3 regions of the Halobacillus litoralis genome follow, and region 2 is predicted to be linked to each of the others. Evidence: riboswitches for the same ligand, from Rfam matches in the RefSeq annotation. Region 2 holds a riboswitch; each other region holds the start of a gene.
The links. Region 2 has a riboswitch for S-adenosylmethionine ahead of LC065_RS09655 (methionine ABC transporter ATP-binding protein). Riboswitches for the same ligand answer to the same signal wherever they lie in the genome.

Region 1: another riboswitch for S-adenosylmethionine. It lies ahead of LC065_RS15830 (sulfite exporter TauE/SafE family protein); the one in region 2 lies ahead of LC065_RS09655 (methionine ABC transporter ATP-binding protein).
Region 3: another riboswitch for S-adenosylmethionine. It lies ahead of LC065_RS06395 (O-acetylhomoserine aminocarboxypropyltransferase/cysteine synthase family protein); the one in region 2 lies ahead of LC065_RS09655 (methionine ABC transporter ATP-binding protein).

Annotation. Positions count from the first base shown of each region.
Region 1 covers NZ_CP129016.1:3,092,728-3,098,070, forward strand. The annotation lists gene sat (sulfate adenylyltransferase) at 1-627, opposite strand, end outside; gene LC065_RS15825 (phosphoadenylyl-sulfate reductase) at 641-1,375, opposite strand; SAM riboswitch class I at 1,458-1,563, opposite strand; SAM riboswitch class I at 1,734-1,830, shown strand; gene LC065_RS15830 (sulfite exporter TauE/SafE family protein) at 1,949-2,830, shown strand; gene LC065_RS15835 (DAK2 domain-containing protein) at 2,867-4,534, opposite strand; gene LC065_RS15840 (Asp23/Gls24 family envelope stress response protein) at 4,566-4,928, opposite strand; gene rpmB (50S ribosomal protein L28) at 5,171-5,343, shown strand, end outside.
Region 2 covers NZ_CP129016.1:1,918,273-1,923,615, forward strand. The annotation lists gene LC065_RS09630 (arsenate reductase family protein) at 419-778, shown strand; gene gcvH (glycine cleavage system protein GcvH) at 862-1,245, shown strand; gene LC065_RS09640 (toprim domain-containing protein) at 1,368-1,715, shown strand; gene LC065_RS09645 (thioredoxin family protein) at 1,727-2,038, shown strand; gene LC065_RS09650 (TlpA family protein disulfide reductase) at 2,178-2,600, opposite strand; SAM riboswitch class I at 2,691-2,797, shown strand; SAM riboswitch class I at 3,024-3,132, shown strand; gene LC065_RS09655 (methionine ABC transporter ATP-binding protein) at 3,215-4,240, shown strand; gene LC065_RS09660 (methionine ABC transporter permease) at 4,233-4,901, shown strand; gene LC065_RS09665 (MetQ/NlpA family ABC transporter substrate-binding protein) at 4,925-5,343, shown strand, end outside.
Region 3 covers NZ_CP129016.1:1,238,406-1,243,748, reverse strand. The annotation lists gene LC065_RS06410 (hypothetical protein) at 1-408, opposite strand, end outside; gene LC065_RS06405 (NAD(P)/FAD-dependent oxidoreductase) at 445-1,665, opposite strand; gene LC065_RS06400 (DUF2188 domain-containing protein) at 2,305-2,502, opposite strand; SAM riboswitch class I at 2,638-2,748, shown strand; gene LC065_RS06395 (O-acetylhomoserine aminocarboxypropyltransferase/cysteine synthase family protein) at 2,856-4,550, shown strand; gene metX (homoserine O-acetyltransferase MetX) at 4,574-5,343, shown strand, end outside.

The DNA.
Region 1 (5,343 bases), 1.2 Mb from region 2:
GAACAATCCATCCACCGTCTCCAGCGCAGCTTTTTGGATGTATTCGTGAGCTCTATGGACAGGGTTCCGTGTTTGGAAGCCAACAACCTTTTTCCACCCGAGTTTTTGAAAAAGCTCTCTTGTTTCTTCTGGATCCAGATAAAATGTTTTTCCATGTTCGTAAGGAGGTCTTTGAAATACCTCGATTTCTCCTGCTGCATACCAATCTGCTCGTTTGTATAATTTGTTCACCCCAGGATGCGCAGGATCTGTCGTTAAGTATACGCTTTGAGCTTCCTTTTCCTTATCCGGTTGAAACCGATCCGTTATGCTGATCGTCCCATACACAACACCGTCCTTGACCAACCGGGCTTTGTTTCCAAGCGTCCGGGCCTGTGCTTCTGTGATCGGGAGGGTAATAGGTATACTCCATGGTGTGCCATCTTTCAACCTCATTGTATCGACAACAGATTCATAGTCTTCCTTATTCAAAAATCCTTTTAAGGGACTATAAGCACCGTTCGCAATTAATCCGACATCACTTAGGGCCATCGAATCAAGCTCTATGATATCTTCCGGCAGCTCCTCCGGTCTCGTGTCCTTCCACCTGTTCACAAGCGCACCACCGTGCGGAGTTATAATTGACATAATAATTCCTCCTTTATGAATGTTCCTCTCCCAAAGAATCCGTCGTGTGTAACCCACATTCAGATTTATTGAACCCTTTCCATCTTCCCGTCCTCCCATCGTCGTCAGCAGGAGCGGTACATGGGATGCACCCCACACTCGGATAATTTTGATCGTGCAATTCATTGTAATCCAACCTATTTAGTCGGATATATTGCCATACGTCTGCCCATGACCAGTGAATCAAGGGGCATACCTTAATGGATTTGAATCTCTCATCCTTATTTACGAAATTCGTTTTCTGACGGCTGGGGGATTGTTCACGTCTCAGCCCCGACATCCATGCCGTTCTTCCTCTAAGGGCATCTTCGAGCGGTTTAATTTTACGGATGTAACAACATTGATCGGGATTCCGTTTCCAAAGGGCGGAACCGTACTGCCCGGCTTGTTCTTCCAGCGTAATTTCAGGTTTTATCATCCTTATGTTTAACTTCGGATACCTTTTTTTCACTTTTTCTATCAGTTGATAAGTTTCTTGAAAATGGAGATCTGTATCTAGAAAAACGACTTCAGCATCTGGTTTCTCCTTGGAAATCAAATCGATGAGAACGATCCCTTCTGCTCCGAAACTGCAGGCATACACAAGATCCTCATATTGAGTATAGGCCCAACGAATGACCTCCTCCGCTCCTTTCGTATCGTCGTCTTTCAGTTGATCACCTTTAAATGGATTTTCAAAAGATTGGTAGGTAACAAATGGTTGTTTCATTTCCTCCTCCTTTCTAAAAAGAAAAAATGCCTTTCTCCGTGATAAGAAGAAAGGCATTTACGAATAAACGTATACTACATTCTCCTTATCTTCTCAAGCTCTAACACTTGCTGGAATTGGCACAGTACCTGTATAGATCCGTTGCCGAGGCTTCAAAGGGCCAGTCCCTCCACCTCTCTAGATAAGAATAAGTATGAAATTTTCTGAAAAACAAGTTGATACAAATCATATGCTCCTAAACATCATATGTCAATGCCTTTTTAGGGAAATCAAAAAAATTCTGACTTTTTATACTATATGATTGACAAACAAAACCATGTTCGTTAGTTTAAGAATTATTCTTCAATTACACATACAATCCTTATGAAGAGTCGGGGGAGGAAACTGGTCTGAAGATCCCGCAGCAACCTGAAAAAGGTGCTCATTCCAGCAGCCAAAAGGCTGAAAGATAAGGTGTGGTTACTCCTCCTTCTTTCAGACGGAGGAGTATTTTTTTGATTAAAAAACCAAGTAAATACATAGGAATAATAAAATATCTTTCAAACATGGAATGATTAAAAGGAGTGGTACATTTTGCATAAATTGACGATTTTCACTTTGATTGGCTTTATAGCTCAATTAATGGATGGAGCACTTGGCATGGGGTTTGGACTCAGCTCATCAACCATCCTCTTATCGTATGGACTTGCTCCTGCTGTAGCCTCGGCTTCTATTCATATGTCGCAGATTGCCACCACGGCTGTTTCAGGATTTTCCCACTATAAGTTTGGCAATATCGACAAACGGCTTGTCATGATGATCGCCGTTCATGGAGCTATCAGTGCCTTTTTAGGAGCCGCATTTTTAAGCTATATCCCAGGGGAATTCATAAGACCGTACATATCCATATTCCTACTCACACTAGGGGTTTATATCGTAGTTCGTTTTCTATGCTTCTCGAGAAAAACTCACGTTAATGAAAAAAAGTCAGTAAACAAACGTTTCCTCTTGCCACTTGGAATAGCAGGAGGCTTTTTGGATAGTGTCGGCGGGGGAGGATGGGGACCGGTGAATACTCCCGCGCTTCTTTCTCAATCGGGAATTGCTCCTAGAAAAGTCATTGGAACAGTGGATACAAGCGAATTTCTGGTAACGATTTCAGCAACGGCTGGTTTCTTAATCTTTTTAGGGCATCATTCATTCAGCTGGCTACTCATTGCATCGTTCGTTATTGGTGGTGTTATAGCAGCACCCATTGCCGCCTGGCTTGTCAAAATCCTTCCTTCTGCTATTCTTGGAGTATTAGCTGGAGGTTTTATTATCCTTACTAATGCAAGGACTTTATTATCTTCCATCCAAGTCAGTGATTCGACATTAATGTTTGTCTACACTTTACTGATCTCCGGCTATCTCTTAATCGTCTTTGTTTCAATAAAAAATCACCTTCGAGTCAAGATGGTTCAAAAGCAAACATAAAAAAACGCAGCTCCAGGAGCTGCGTTTCAGAACGATTTATTCTATTGAGAAGATATAGGAGTATATTGGCTGTCCACCATTGTGGATTTCCACTTCCAAATCTTCGTATGTTTCTTCAATGAATGACTCAAGTTCTGCGATCTCTTTTTCGTCGGCTTCTTCACCAGTCAAGATAGTCAGAATTTCATCTTCATCTTCATCGATCATTTGGTTCAACAACGTTTTAGCCGTCGTCAAAGCATTTTTGTCTGTAGCTGAGATTTTACCATCGGCAATTCCCATGAAGTGGCCTTTGGAGATATCCAACCCATCAATTTGCGTATCTCTGACGGCATACGTAATTTGTCCTGTTTTCACTTCAGACATAAGGCTGAGCATTTCTTCTTTATTCGCATCAAGGTCTGCTTCCGGGTTGAATCCAAGAAGTGCGCTCATTCCTTGAGGAATGGTTTTCGATGGAATGACAGCAACCTCTACATCTGCTAATTCCGCCGCTTGTTCAGCAGCCATGACGATATTCTTGTTATTCGGCAAGATGATTACACGTTTCGCATGTGCTTCTTTAATCGCTTCCGAAAGATCTTGAGTACTTGGGTTCATGGTTTGACCGCCCTGAATAACAACAGTAGCTCCAAGACTCTCAAACAATTTTTTGATTCCGTCTCCCATGCTTACCGTCACGATTCCGTACTCTGCTTTTTCCTCTGATTTGGGCTTGGCTTTCTTTTTGTCACCAACGATCGACGTATGCTGCTCACGCATATTCTCGATCTTCATATTGACAAGGCTTCCGTATCTTTGCCCCAAAGTCATGGCTTCACCTGGGTATTCCACGTGTACATGGACTTTGATCAAGTCTTCATCAGAGACGACAAGCAGAGAATCTCCCAGTTCACTGAGCTCATTTCGAAAAGCTTCTTCATCATATGGATGTTCAGCAAGTTTATCTTCCTCAAATTTGACCATGAATTCTGTGCAATAGCCAAACTCTATATCTTCTGTATTCATGAAGTCCTGATTTAACTTGTGGTGCTCAGCGCTGACCATGTCATCCATCGATACTGTATCCTCAAGATCAGGAAGTTCTTCCCCTTTTAAGTTGGCGAGGAAACCTTCATAAATCGTGACAAGACCCTGGCCACCACTATCTACCACACCTACTTCTTTTAATACTGGAAGCAGTTCAGGTGTGTGCTTCAATGATTTTTTCGCTGCTTGAACGACTCCTTCAATAAATGGAATGAAGTCTTCCTCTTTATCAGCAATCTCGACAGATGCTTCAGCCGTTTCTCTTGCTACAGTAAGAATGGTTCCTTCCACAGGTTTCATGACAGCTTTATATGCTGTATTGGCACCGCCTTGAAGAGCATCTGAGAAGTCTTTGGTTGTGATGACTTCTTTGTCTTCAATCGTCTTTGAAAAACCTCGGAAAATTTGAGATAGAATAACACCTGAGTTTCCACGCGCTCCCATCAAGAGACCTTTGGATAAAGACTGGGCAACTGTTCCTACATGATTCTTGTCCACGTTCCGTACTTCTTCAGCTCCAGAAGTCATGGAAAGATTCATATTCGTCCCCGTATCTCCATCCGGTACAGGGAAAACATTCAAAGCATCGATCATTTGTGAGTTCTGCTTTAAATGATGAGCTCCTTGCAAGATCATTTCGGCAAGCGTCTTGCCGTCTAACTTTTGTAACGTCACACTTACTTCCTCCTTTGACTACAACCGCGATCTATTCAGTTGTCACACGAACTCCCTGAATGAAAATATTCACAGAATCCACGGACAATCCAACTGTTTTGTTTAGTGTGTATTTTACTTGTGATTGGACATTATTAGCGACTTCGGATATCTTCGTGCCGTAGCTCACGATAATGAACATGTCTATATGGAGGCGATCTTCATCCTGTCTGACAACGACTCCTCTGGAAAAATTCTCTTTGCGGAGCATTTCAGATAAACCGTCACGGATCTGATTTTTAGATGCCATACCGACGATGCCGTAGCACTCGACAGCGGCTCCTCCAGCAATCGTTGAAATGACTTCATTGCTAATAGTAATATGACCATATTGGTTATTTAAATCAACAGACATAATAGATCCTCCTTTATTATCCTCATCAATCCTACCCTATTATAACACAAAAATGCGAAATGAATTTCTGTTCAATAGTAAGAAAATGACCTGGATATCCCTATTATACTGTGTAACAATTCAGAAGTTCTGTCAAGAAAAAATTCTTGATATAATTCTGACTAGATTATTGCAAACACGTTTTCTATATGATAAAATTACTAAGTATCTGATGATTTATGTATGTAACAGGAGGGATTTTCATGGCACGGAGAAGTGTTCTATCTGGTAAAGGTACACGCTCAGGTAACCACCGTTCACACGCGATGAACGCTAATAAACGTAAATTCAAAGCTAATGTTCAAAAAGTTCGCATCCTTGTGGATGGCAAGCCTCAAAAAGTTTACGTAACAGCACGTGAACTTAAGTCCGGCAA
Region 2 (5,343 bases):
AATATCAACTCATCCTAGTGGGCATTTAGAACGTAAATGCTTGATACAGAGCGCTTTATGCCTGCTTAGGAGAGACGAGTGGGAGCCATACTTCTCGATACAGGGGTTCGTTTTTCCTTCAATGAGATGGGGTGGTTGGGAAGCTGCGAGACTCCCGTGGGAGAAGGAGATAGGCGAGATCCCGCAGGACGTAGTCCGAGGAAGCTCGGCGCTCCCCCACAGGAAAGCGAGTAGCTTCCCAGCCACCCCTAACGCTCAACCAGGGCAACGAAGCCTGAAAACATCTCGAAACTGAGTCTTCAACAAAGCGATTATGGAAGAGCTTTGGGTGAATATGAAGACAATCTTAGAAATAAATGAAATCTTTACCTTCGTTATGATAAAATATTAGACAATAAGAATGAAGGAGGGTGTGTAGATGTCTTTAACCTTCTATTGGTACCCGAATTGCGGTACATGTAAAAAAGCTAAAAAGTGGTTGGATGAGGAAGGGATTGACTACGAATCTGTACATATTGTCGATAATACCCCCTCAGAAGAACAGTTGAGAAGCTTTGTTGCTACTAGTGACAAGCCTGTAAAGAAATTCTTTAACACTAGTGGGAAAAAGTATAGAGAACTGAATATGAAGGAAAAGCTAAAAGAAGCAGAGGAAGCCGAAATGATGGAGTGGCTTGCATCTGATGGGATGCTGATTAAGCGGCCCATCCTTACTGATGGTGAAAAAACAACGGTAGGGTTCAAGCAGGAAGAGTTTGAAAACGTTTGGGCTCAGTGAGCACATTATTGGGAATAGAAGCCTATAGCTTTTATGTTTATATTAGTTTTTAAACTATAATTATTTTTTTGGAGGTAATTAAAATGAGCGTACCTAAAGATCTGCGTTATTCTGAAGAACACGAATGGGTGAAAGAAGAAGGGGAGAAGGTTAGAGTCGGCATTACTGAATTTGCGCAATCAGAACTTGGAGATATCGTATTCGTAGAACTTCCTGAAGTTGGGGATGAACTAGAAGCGGATGAGCCATTTGGCAGCGTAGAATCTGTCAAGACAGTTTCTGAACTTTATGCCCCTCTTAGTGGTACAGTTGTAGAAGTAAACGAAGACCTGGAAGACAGTCCGGAGTTTGTAAATGAATCCCCTTACGATAAAGCATGGATGGTTGTTGTTGAACCAAGTAACAACTCTCAAATCAACGACTTAATGACTCCGGAAGAATATGAAGCCATGATCGATGAAGACTAATAAAAGTGCATTGGACAGGCAGGGCTTTAAGAAACCTTGTCTGACATGATCGCGTTTGATCTTAATCATGTTCAGACCATGCCTGATTGGCATGGTCTGTTTCTATATAGTAGGTGATGAAGATGGATGGAGAACGAATCGTCATTGTTGAAGGAATCACGGACAAGAAGAAATTGAATAAAGTTCTTGATGAAGAGATTGAAATCATCTGCACCCATGGTACTTTAGGAATCGAGCGCATGGAAGAAATGATATTTGATCATAACTTAGATGATCGAACAGTGTATATTTTAGTAGATGAAGATGACTCTGGCTACAAATTAAGAAAACAATTGACTGAAGAGCTTCCTCACGCCGAGCATATCTATATAGATAAGGCTTTCAGGGAAGTGGCAGCTACCCCGGAACCTGAATTGGCAAGAGCCTTACTTAGTAGACATTTCAATGTAAAGTCGATCTATTTAATTTAGGAGGAAGACTTTTGCAGGAAATAAAAACAACAGAAGTAAAGAAGCTCTTCAATACTCCACAAAGGACCCTCATATTCGTTCACAGCCCTTTTTGTGCAACTTGTCATTTAGCACGTCAAATGCTTACAACACTTGAAGCTGTTTTTAATAGAGAAGTTTTTATGGAAATGAATGCTTCTCTACACCCCGAGTGGATGCAGCATTATAAGATAAAAAGTGTTCCGTGTCTTCTAGTGACCAGTGGAGGAGAGGTAGAAGAAAAGATTTATGCGTTTCACTCTGTTTCCTATATGTATGAGAAAGTAGTCAATTTTGTTGAATAGTGTTTATATTTCCCAGGAAATGACCGCTAGTGTAGAATTGAAAAATTCTCTTTAATACTTAAGTGAGATGTGGAAGTTATTCAATAATAAAAAAGAGAGCCAAGGCGTTGCAACGCCTTGGCTCTCTTTTTTATGAGAATTATACGATTTCTCCTAATTTGCTAACAATATCTAAAAAAGAGGCCTGATCGCCAAAATTAGCATGGATATCTCCTTGTTGATCAATGATGATGGTGGAAGGAACACCATGACAATTGTAGAGGTCATAAACGGAGCATCCATCATCAGAAAGAGTAGGTTGTGTTAAAAACTTTTCGTTGAATTCAATGCTTTCCTCTATATTCCGCTCCCTTCCAGTTACATTGATCGTCATCATTTTTACTTTGTCATGGTCCATCGTTTTGTACAGTTGTTCTTTCATAGGTAAGTCTTTTCCACAATCGGGACACCATGAAGCCCAAAAGGTCAAGACAATAACTTTCCCTAAGTCTTCCTCAAGTTTATAAATAGAAGAGTGGTCGTTAATATAAGGTAGTTCAAATAAAGGGGCTTGTTTACTCAAGGTCATTCTCCTTTTATTTATCGAAGGTTATGGATTGACGCTCATCTATTCCCCATGCTAACATAATTATTAATTTCATATCGACATCTTCACTTATCCAGAGTGGCGGAGGGACTGGCCCTACGATGCCCGGCAACCGGCAGGTACACTGCACGGTGCTAATTCCTGCGAAGTCTTATGACTTTGATAGATGAGAAATGTAAAAACGACAAATCTCTTCTATTAAAGAAGGGATTTTTTTATTGTTTAAATTGATGGAGTATTGGATGTTTTGTGTGGATGATGTAAGGATTTTTTTAGTGCATGTGGATTTTATTTTTCTGAACAATCTGTTTATGAGTTGACACAAAATTCGTACGGTGCTAAAATCCTCTTTGTACTACTTAAACGAGTTAAAGCAATAATAAATTAATAGATTAAAATCTCTTATCCAGAGTGGCGGAGGGACTGGCCCGATGATGCCCGGCAACCGGCAATACTGTTTTGCTCAGGTGCCAAATCCTGCAAAGTATAAAGCTTTGACAGATGAGAGAACAGATTTTTAGGTATGAATAAAAACGCCATTCTGTTCTCAAGACAGAATGGCGTTTTTTTTGGAAGTGGAGGGAAACAGCATGATTAAAATTAAAGGACTATCTAAGATATTCCACACGAAAGATCAGGATGTACGCGCAGTGGATGATTTAAGTCTTAATATTAACAAAGGAGAAATTTATGGGGTCATCGGCTATAGTGGGGCCGGTAAAAGTACATTCATTCGTTTACTGAACCGGTTGGAAGATCCCACAGAAGGAAGTGTTCTTGTCGATGAACAGGAACTTACGTCTTTAAGCAAAGGGAAATTAAGGTTGGCCAGACAAGAAATCGGAATGATCTTCCAGCATTTCAATTTGCTCTGGTCACGAACCGTTCATGATAACATCGCTTTTCCTTTAGAAATTGCAGGGATCCCAAAAGCAGAAAGGCAAAAACGTGTCGATGAATTGATAGAATTGGTGGGGTTAAAAGGCCGAGGGGGTTCTTATCCATCCCAATTGAGCGGTGGACAGAAGCAAAGAGTGGGAATAGCCAGAGCGCTCGCAAACAACCCTAAAGTTCTTTTATGTGATGAAGCCACATCCGCGTTGGACCCTGAGACGACGGATTCGATTCTTGATCTTCTGGTGGATATCAACGAAAAGCTCGGACTTACGATTGTTCTCATTACACATGAAATGCACGTCATTCGCAAAATTTGTCATCAGGTGGCGGTTATGGAAGATGGAAAGATTGTTGAACAAGGAGAAGTGCTGGATGTCTTTCTTCATCCTCAAAAACCGGTTACGAAGAAGTTTGTGGATCAAGTAATGGGGGACCCGGAAAAAGAGACGTCCCTGCAGGTGATCAAAGATAATTATCGGTCCGGAGAAATCATACGTCTTCACTTTGTGGGAGAAAGTACAAATCAGGCATTAATTAGTGATTTATCAAGGAAGTTTGAAGTGGATGTCAATATTCTTCATGGAAAGATTACCCAGACACAGAAGGGGGCGTATGGGACAATGTTTGTTCAGTTTGACGGAGATCAAACAGAAGTCCAACGTGCCATTGAATATATTGAATCAACATCTGTAGAAGTGGAGGTGAATCCACATGTTTAATCAATGGTTTCCGAACGTAAGAATGGAAGACATGATTACAGCTACAAACGAAACCCTTTATATGACGCTGGTTTCTGTCGCTGGGACATTCGTTTTAGGTTTGCTTTTGGGGCTCCTCCTTTACTTGACTGGGCCCGGTGGGATTTGGTCAAATAAAACGTTGAATTGGATCACTGCTTCCATCGTTAACGTATTTAGAGCGATCCCTTTTATCATTCTTATATTGTTATTGTTCCCGTTTACTGATTTTCTGTTGGGGACCATTCGAGGACCGCAAGCAGCATTACCTGCACTGATTATTGGGGGGGCGCCATTTTATGCCCGTCTGGTGGAAATTGCTTTGAAAGAAGTTGATAAAGGTGTCGTGGAAGCAGCAAAATCAATGGGGGCGAAGTATTCCACCATCATTTTCAAAGTATTGCTTCCAGAATCGATGCCAGCTCTAATATCAGGGATTACCGTAACAGCTATCGCATTAATTGGATATACCGCAGTAGCCGGTGCAATCGGATCTGGTGGTCTTGGAGATTTTGCCTATTTCTACGGGTTCCAAAGAAGTAACTTTGATGTTGTATTCATTTGTACCATCTTAATCATATTCATTGTGTTTATATTCCAATTCATCGGAGATGCCATCTCACGGAAATTGGATAAAAGATAAAAAATAAAAGGGAGAGAATGAAAATGAAAAAAATCTGGACAAGTTTAATTGCTGCTTTGCTTATCGTTGTTCTCGCAGCTTGCGGATCATCGAGTGAGGATGAAAATACATCAGGATCTGAAGGTGAAGAAGGTGGAACCAAAGAGATAAAGGTAGGAGCTACCAGTGTTCCTCATGCTGAAGTCCTTGAAAAAGCAAAACCTTTGCTTGAAGAAGAGGGCATTACGTTAGAGATTGAAGAATATCAGGATTACATTTTACCGAACCAAGACTTAGATGAAGGCCGTATTGACGCGAACTATTTCCAAACGATCCCTTATATGGAGATCCAAGAGGAAGAGAAAGGGTATGACTTTGCCAACCTTGGGGGTATCCATATTGAGCCTATCGGAGTTTATTCTCAAAAGTATGAAAGCCTGGAAGACGTTGAAGAAGGTACGAC
Region 3 (5,343 bases), 680 kb from region 2:
TTCTACGCCTTCTTCTGCGACTAAACAAGCTACACCAAGCGGGGTTTCCCAAAAGGAATCAGGAATATAAGGGTTTTTAAGCCCTGCCGGCTGGTAAAGTGAACGGTAGATGCGGTTCAAATGCTGACGTGTCTCTTCAGGATCTCTTTCTTTTTCACCACGGGCAATTAAGAACACGTAGCGCATCGACTGAAACAAGTTGTCTCCTGGCATGAACGTATATTCCTTAAAGAACTTCAGCTGTTCCTGCGCTTTTTCCTTCAAACCCGATTGGACAGCCAAATCATCGAGATGTTGTTGCAAATGGTTGTGCACCTGTTGGAAAACTCTCCGTTTTTCATCCTGCATGACTTTATCATTATAGATTTCCTGCAATTTTGTAAATGCGGTTTCTTTCGTCCATTCCATCTTGATCACCTCATTACCTACATTCTACTTTTATCGCTAGGATTCCTTTTTAAATCCGAACTGTTCTGCTTCCATTTGCATCGCTGTATGAAGAAGAGGAAAATCTGCAGCATCATTTTCTAAATGACGGGATAAATTGGGGACCAGTTTGTTCCATACCATTGGATTTGCTGCCATCGATTGAAACAAAGCCAATTCATTATCTGTCCATTTTCTTAAGGACTGGATGTAATGAAGGGTCATTTGGAAACCAGGGAAAAGCTGCTCGTCCCTCTTCCTTGCGAACTCCTCCATTGCTTCATCCACCGTTACTCCTTCATCGATCTTCAAGCAGGCATCGGCCAATAAGAATGACTGCATAAATGCATCATTGATCCCTAACCCTGTACTCGGGTCTTTGCTGTGGCCAGCATCTCCGATCAATGCCCAGCCATCACCATACGCCGTTCGGAAAAAGTTCGGCATGCCTGGTGTTCCAATGATCTTCCCTTGAAGCTTGGCACCTTTCATTCTTTCCTTCATTCCGTACATTTGATCAAACGTTTGTTTAAACGATTCTTCCGGGTTTTTCATCATCGATTTGAATTCTTCTGGATGGATTTCTATGCCCAGGCAGTCTCGGTTGGGCTCCATTGGAAAAACAAAGCCAATTCGACCTTCATGAAGAAAGATCTCTGTAGCAGGTTCCGGTAAAGGCTCTACCCCCTCAAAATACCCGTAGACGACCGGGCGCAAAGGCTTGGTTTCTTCATACTTCTCTGCACCTGTCCAATGAGCAATGTTCGAGTTTTTCCCATCAGCCCCAACGATCAAATCAGCATAGAAATCTTGTGGGCTCCCTTTTTCTATTAGACTGACGCCAACGACCTTCTCCTCTTCCCAGATCAATTCTCGTGCCGCGGTATCGGGTTTGAAATGGACGGATGGGAAAGTGACCGCTCGATCAATCAGCATGGAGTCGAGCTTGTCTCTTCTTGGAATGATGGTATAGGACGTCCTTGGTCCTTCTACGAAACTGCTCCCAATATAGGTCCTCATTCTCGTTACTTTTCTCAAACCCGACTCTTCGAGTTGCTTAAGCACGCCTAATTTTTCTAAGAATCCTGTGTGGGACATAAAATGAGTGGATAATGTATTACTTGGAAAACTGGCTTTATCAACAAGGAGGACCTTCTTCCCCATTTCTCCTAACAATATAGCTAAACTTGCGCCGGCTACACGTGCACCGACGATAATGACATCATAATGAGCATTCATGATTGCACACACCTTCACGTATCGTTTACCTCCATCATAACTGGAGTACCACGAAAACTCTAGAGTGGTCAGTTGTAGATAAGCTCCCTTCAGTTGGAGACTCAGTTCGAGATGTTTCCGTGGTTCGTTGCCATAATAAGCGCTAGGGGTGGTTGGGAAGCCGCTCGCTTTCCTGCGGGGATGACGGCAAGCCTCCTCCAGCTCCGCTCTGTGGGGTCTAGCCAGCCAATCCATTCCCGCGGGAGTCTCGCAGCTTCCCAACCACCCCATTCGATGAATGTGAGAAACGAACCCCTTTACCCATTTGGATTGTCTTCCACTATACTACTGTTATAAGCATAAAGCGCCCTGTATCAAGCTAAATAACTGCATATTCTAGAAGTGGTTTCGAGACACTCATACGGCCAAGGGGCGGAGGGAAACGGTGAGACTCCTATGGGACGTGTGGGACAGGTGAGACCCCGCAGGACGAAGTCCGAGGAGGCTCACCGCCCGCCCCATGGAAAGCGAACGGTTTCCCGGAGCCCCTAAACGCACACAAACATCTCGAAACTGAGCCTTCAACAATCCTGCCATATACTTTAATAACTGATTATAGATAATTGCACATAAAAAAACTCCCGCGGTGGGGAGTTTTAGTTAGTAGGTGCGCTCTTCTTCAACTTCATGGTTTTGATCCAAGATTTGAAGTTTGCTCGGTTTGTTTTCCTTTGCGATTTCTTCTGCTTTAGCAACCGCAGTATCACGCTCATCATAAAGATCTGTCGGAGCGACATCTTCAATTTTTACAAACCAGCCGGTTACATCTTTATTAGGTACAACACTATATTGTTTCATGAACTTCACTCCTATCTCATAGACTTAATTATCCATTCCCACAGCTAGGAGGGTTCAAACGTATCAAAATTGTTTGACAATGAGAAAAGACGCCTTTATAATTTCAAACAAGTCAGAAAAATTGAATAAAAACAACTCTTATCGAGAGCGGCAGAGGGACTAGGCCCTACGACGCCCGGCAACCTTCAAGGTATTACCTTGAAAAGGTGCTACATCCTACAGATCACATGATCTGAAAGATAAGGGGAGGTATGAGATACATAAAGCCCTCTTCTTACTTACAGAAGAGGGCTTTTCGTTTTCCCTCTTCTACAAAGTGGATGCCCTAGAAAAAAGCAGAGGAGGAACTTTTCATGAGTACACCATTCCATACGTTCGGTCCTGAAACGAATTTGCTTCACGGCGGTCAAGAACCGGATCCAGCTACAGGGTCCCGCGCTGTACCGATTTATCAGACGACATCGTATGTTTTCAATGATACGGAACATGCTCAAAATCTTTTTTCGCTTGCGGAACCTGGAAACATTTATTCACGCATCGGAAACCCGACCGTCGATGTATTTGAACAACGACTCGCTCTTCTTGAGGACGGGGCCGCGGCGGTGGCGACAGCATCAGGTATGTCTGCGATCACGATGGCTATTCTGAATGTCGCTAAAGCCGGTGATGATATTGTGACTTCAACAAACCTCTATGGAGGGACCTACAATTTGTTTGTCCACACCCTCCCCCGCTATGGGATCAATGTCCATTTTGTTGAAGAAGATGATCCGGAATCATTCGCCAAGGCGATTACTCCTCATACAAAAGCGATTTTTGCTGAAACGATCGGTAATCCGAGCTTGAATGTATTGGACATTGAAGCGATTGCAGATGTCGCTCATGACCACCACATCCCTCTCATCATTGATAATACATTCGCTACCCCATATGTCTGTAGACCGATTGATTGGGGTGCTGACATCGTAGTGCACTCGGCCACTAAATGGATTGGCGGACATGGCACGGCTATTGGAGGTGTTGTCGTTGATAGTGGACGTTTCAACTGGAATCATGAAAAATTCCCAGGATTTACGGAGCCTGATGAAAGCTATAACGGCATCCGATTCGGGATCGATGTAGGTCCCGCTGCTTTCGCCATAAAATTACGCGTACAGCTGCTTCGAGACATAGGGGCATGTCTCAGCCCACAAAACGCTTTCTTACTTTTGCAGGGTTTGGAAACTTTACACTTGCGAGTGAAAACACATGCCGATCAGGCTTTGGAAATTGCCGAATATTTGAACCATCACGAAGGGGTTGAATGGGTGAATTATCCAGGCTTGAAGGATCACCCCACTTATTCCCTGGCAAAAAAATATTTCCACTACGGTCATGGATCGATCGTTGTTTTCGGAATTAAAGGAGGGCGTGAAGCAGGACGCAAACTAATTGATCAAAGCACCATCTGGTCGCATGTAGCAAACGTCGGAGATGCTAAATCTTTAATCATCCACCCGGCCTCTACAACCCACCAGCAATTAAGCGATGAAAACTTGAGTAAATCAGGTGTAACAGAAGAACTTGTCCGCTTGTCTGTCGGGTTAGAGTCTGTAGAAGATTTAATTCAGGACCTGGACAACGCCATTTTCCACGCCACTGGATATAAGAAACCCTACGGGAAAGGCAAGCATGTGGCAGAGCCTGTTTTATCTTCCTCCCTGGATCGTTCGAACGGGGAATTGAGAAAAAGAGTAATCGGAATTGTTGGCTCAAGTGCTCTTCTTGTAGAGCAGAGCAAGCTGGAAAGACTGGGATTCGAAGTTGTTACCTTCTCTCACATTGAAGATCTTCAAAAAGTAACGAATGTCAACTGGGATATTGTCTATGTGGAGGAAGCAAATGAGGATGTCTTGAACATAGCGAAGGAAGTTAAACCAACCCTTCTATGGTCACGTAAACCAATCACTCACGAAGATGCAGCCATCATTTCAGGGGTAAGCCTTTATGAGGCTGTTGTGAATATCCGGTCAGGGAAAGATTTTTCCACTTCCCTCGTATCAGTCTAGTGAAAGAAAGGAGCATGAAAAGCATGTCATTACAAAACCCCACCAGCCACCCAAGAACCAATCAATCGATATCGATCGGCGCTTTCACCTTCGAGTCTGGTGAGAAACTTTCGAATGTCGAACTTGCCTACGAAAGATACGGGCCGACAAATGCTCCCGTCATCCTCGTATGCCACGCATTAACGGGCAACCAGCTCGCCGTCGGTTCAAGGGATGAACGTGGCTGGTGGGCCGGTTTAATCGGTGAAGATTGTCCCATCGACACCAATCGCTATCAAGTGATCACCTTCAATGTTCTTGGTGGATGTCACGGATCTACAGGGCCTGCGAGCATGAATCCAGACACAGGCGAACCATACCGTCAAACCTTTCCGACAGTTACCATTCGGGACATGGTCCACGCTCAATATAAAGCTTTACATCGCTTAGACATCACTCATGTCCATGCGATAGCAGGCGGATCGCTTGGAGGTATGCAGACGTACGAATGGGGTCTGCTTTACCCTGATTTTATGAAAAAACTATTCATTCTCGCAGCGACTCCTTATTTAAGTGATTACGGCATCGCTTTTAATCATATCGGTGCTCGTGCCATCAAGAGTGACCCCCACTTCCGAAATGGAGACTATCATTCCAATGAAGATCTAAAGGGATTCGAAATTGCCCGGATGACAGGGATGGTCACGTACAGAAGCAGTACCTTATTTGAAAAAAGGTTCGACCGGTCCTATCACGCCGATACCTCTTATGAAATCCAATCTTATTTGGATTATCAAGGCGATAAGATCAAAGA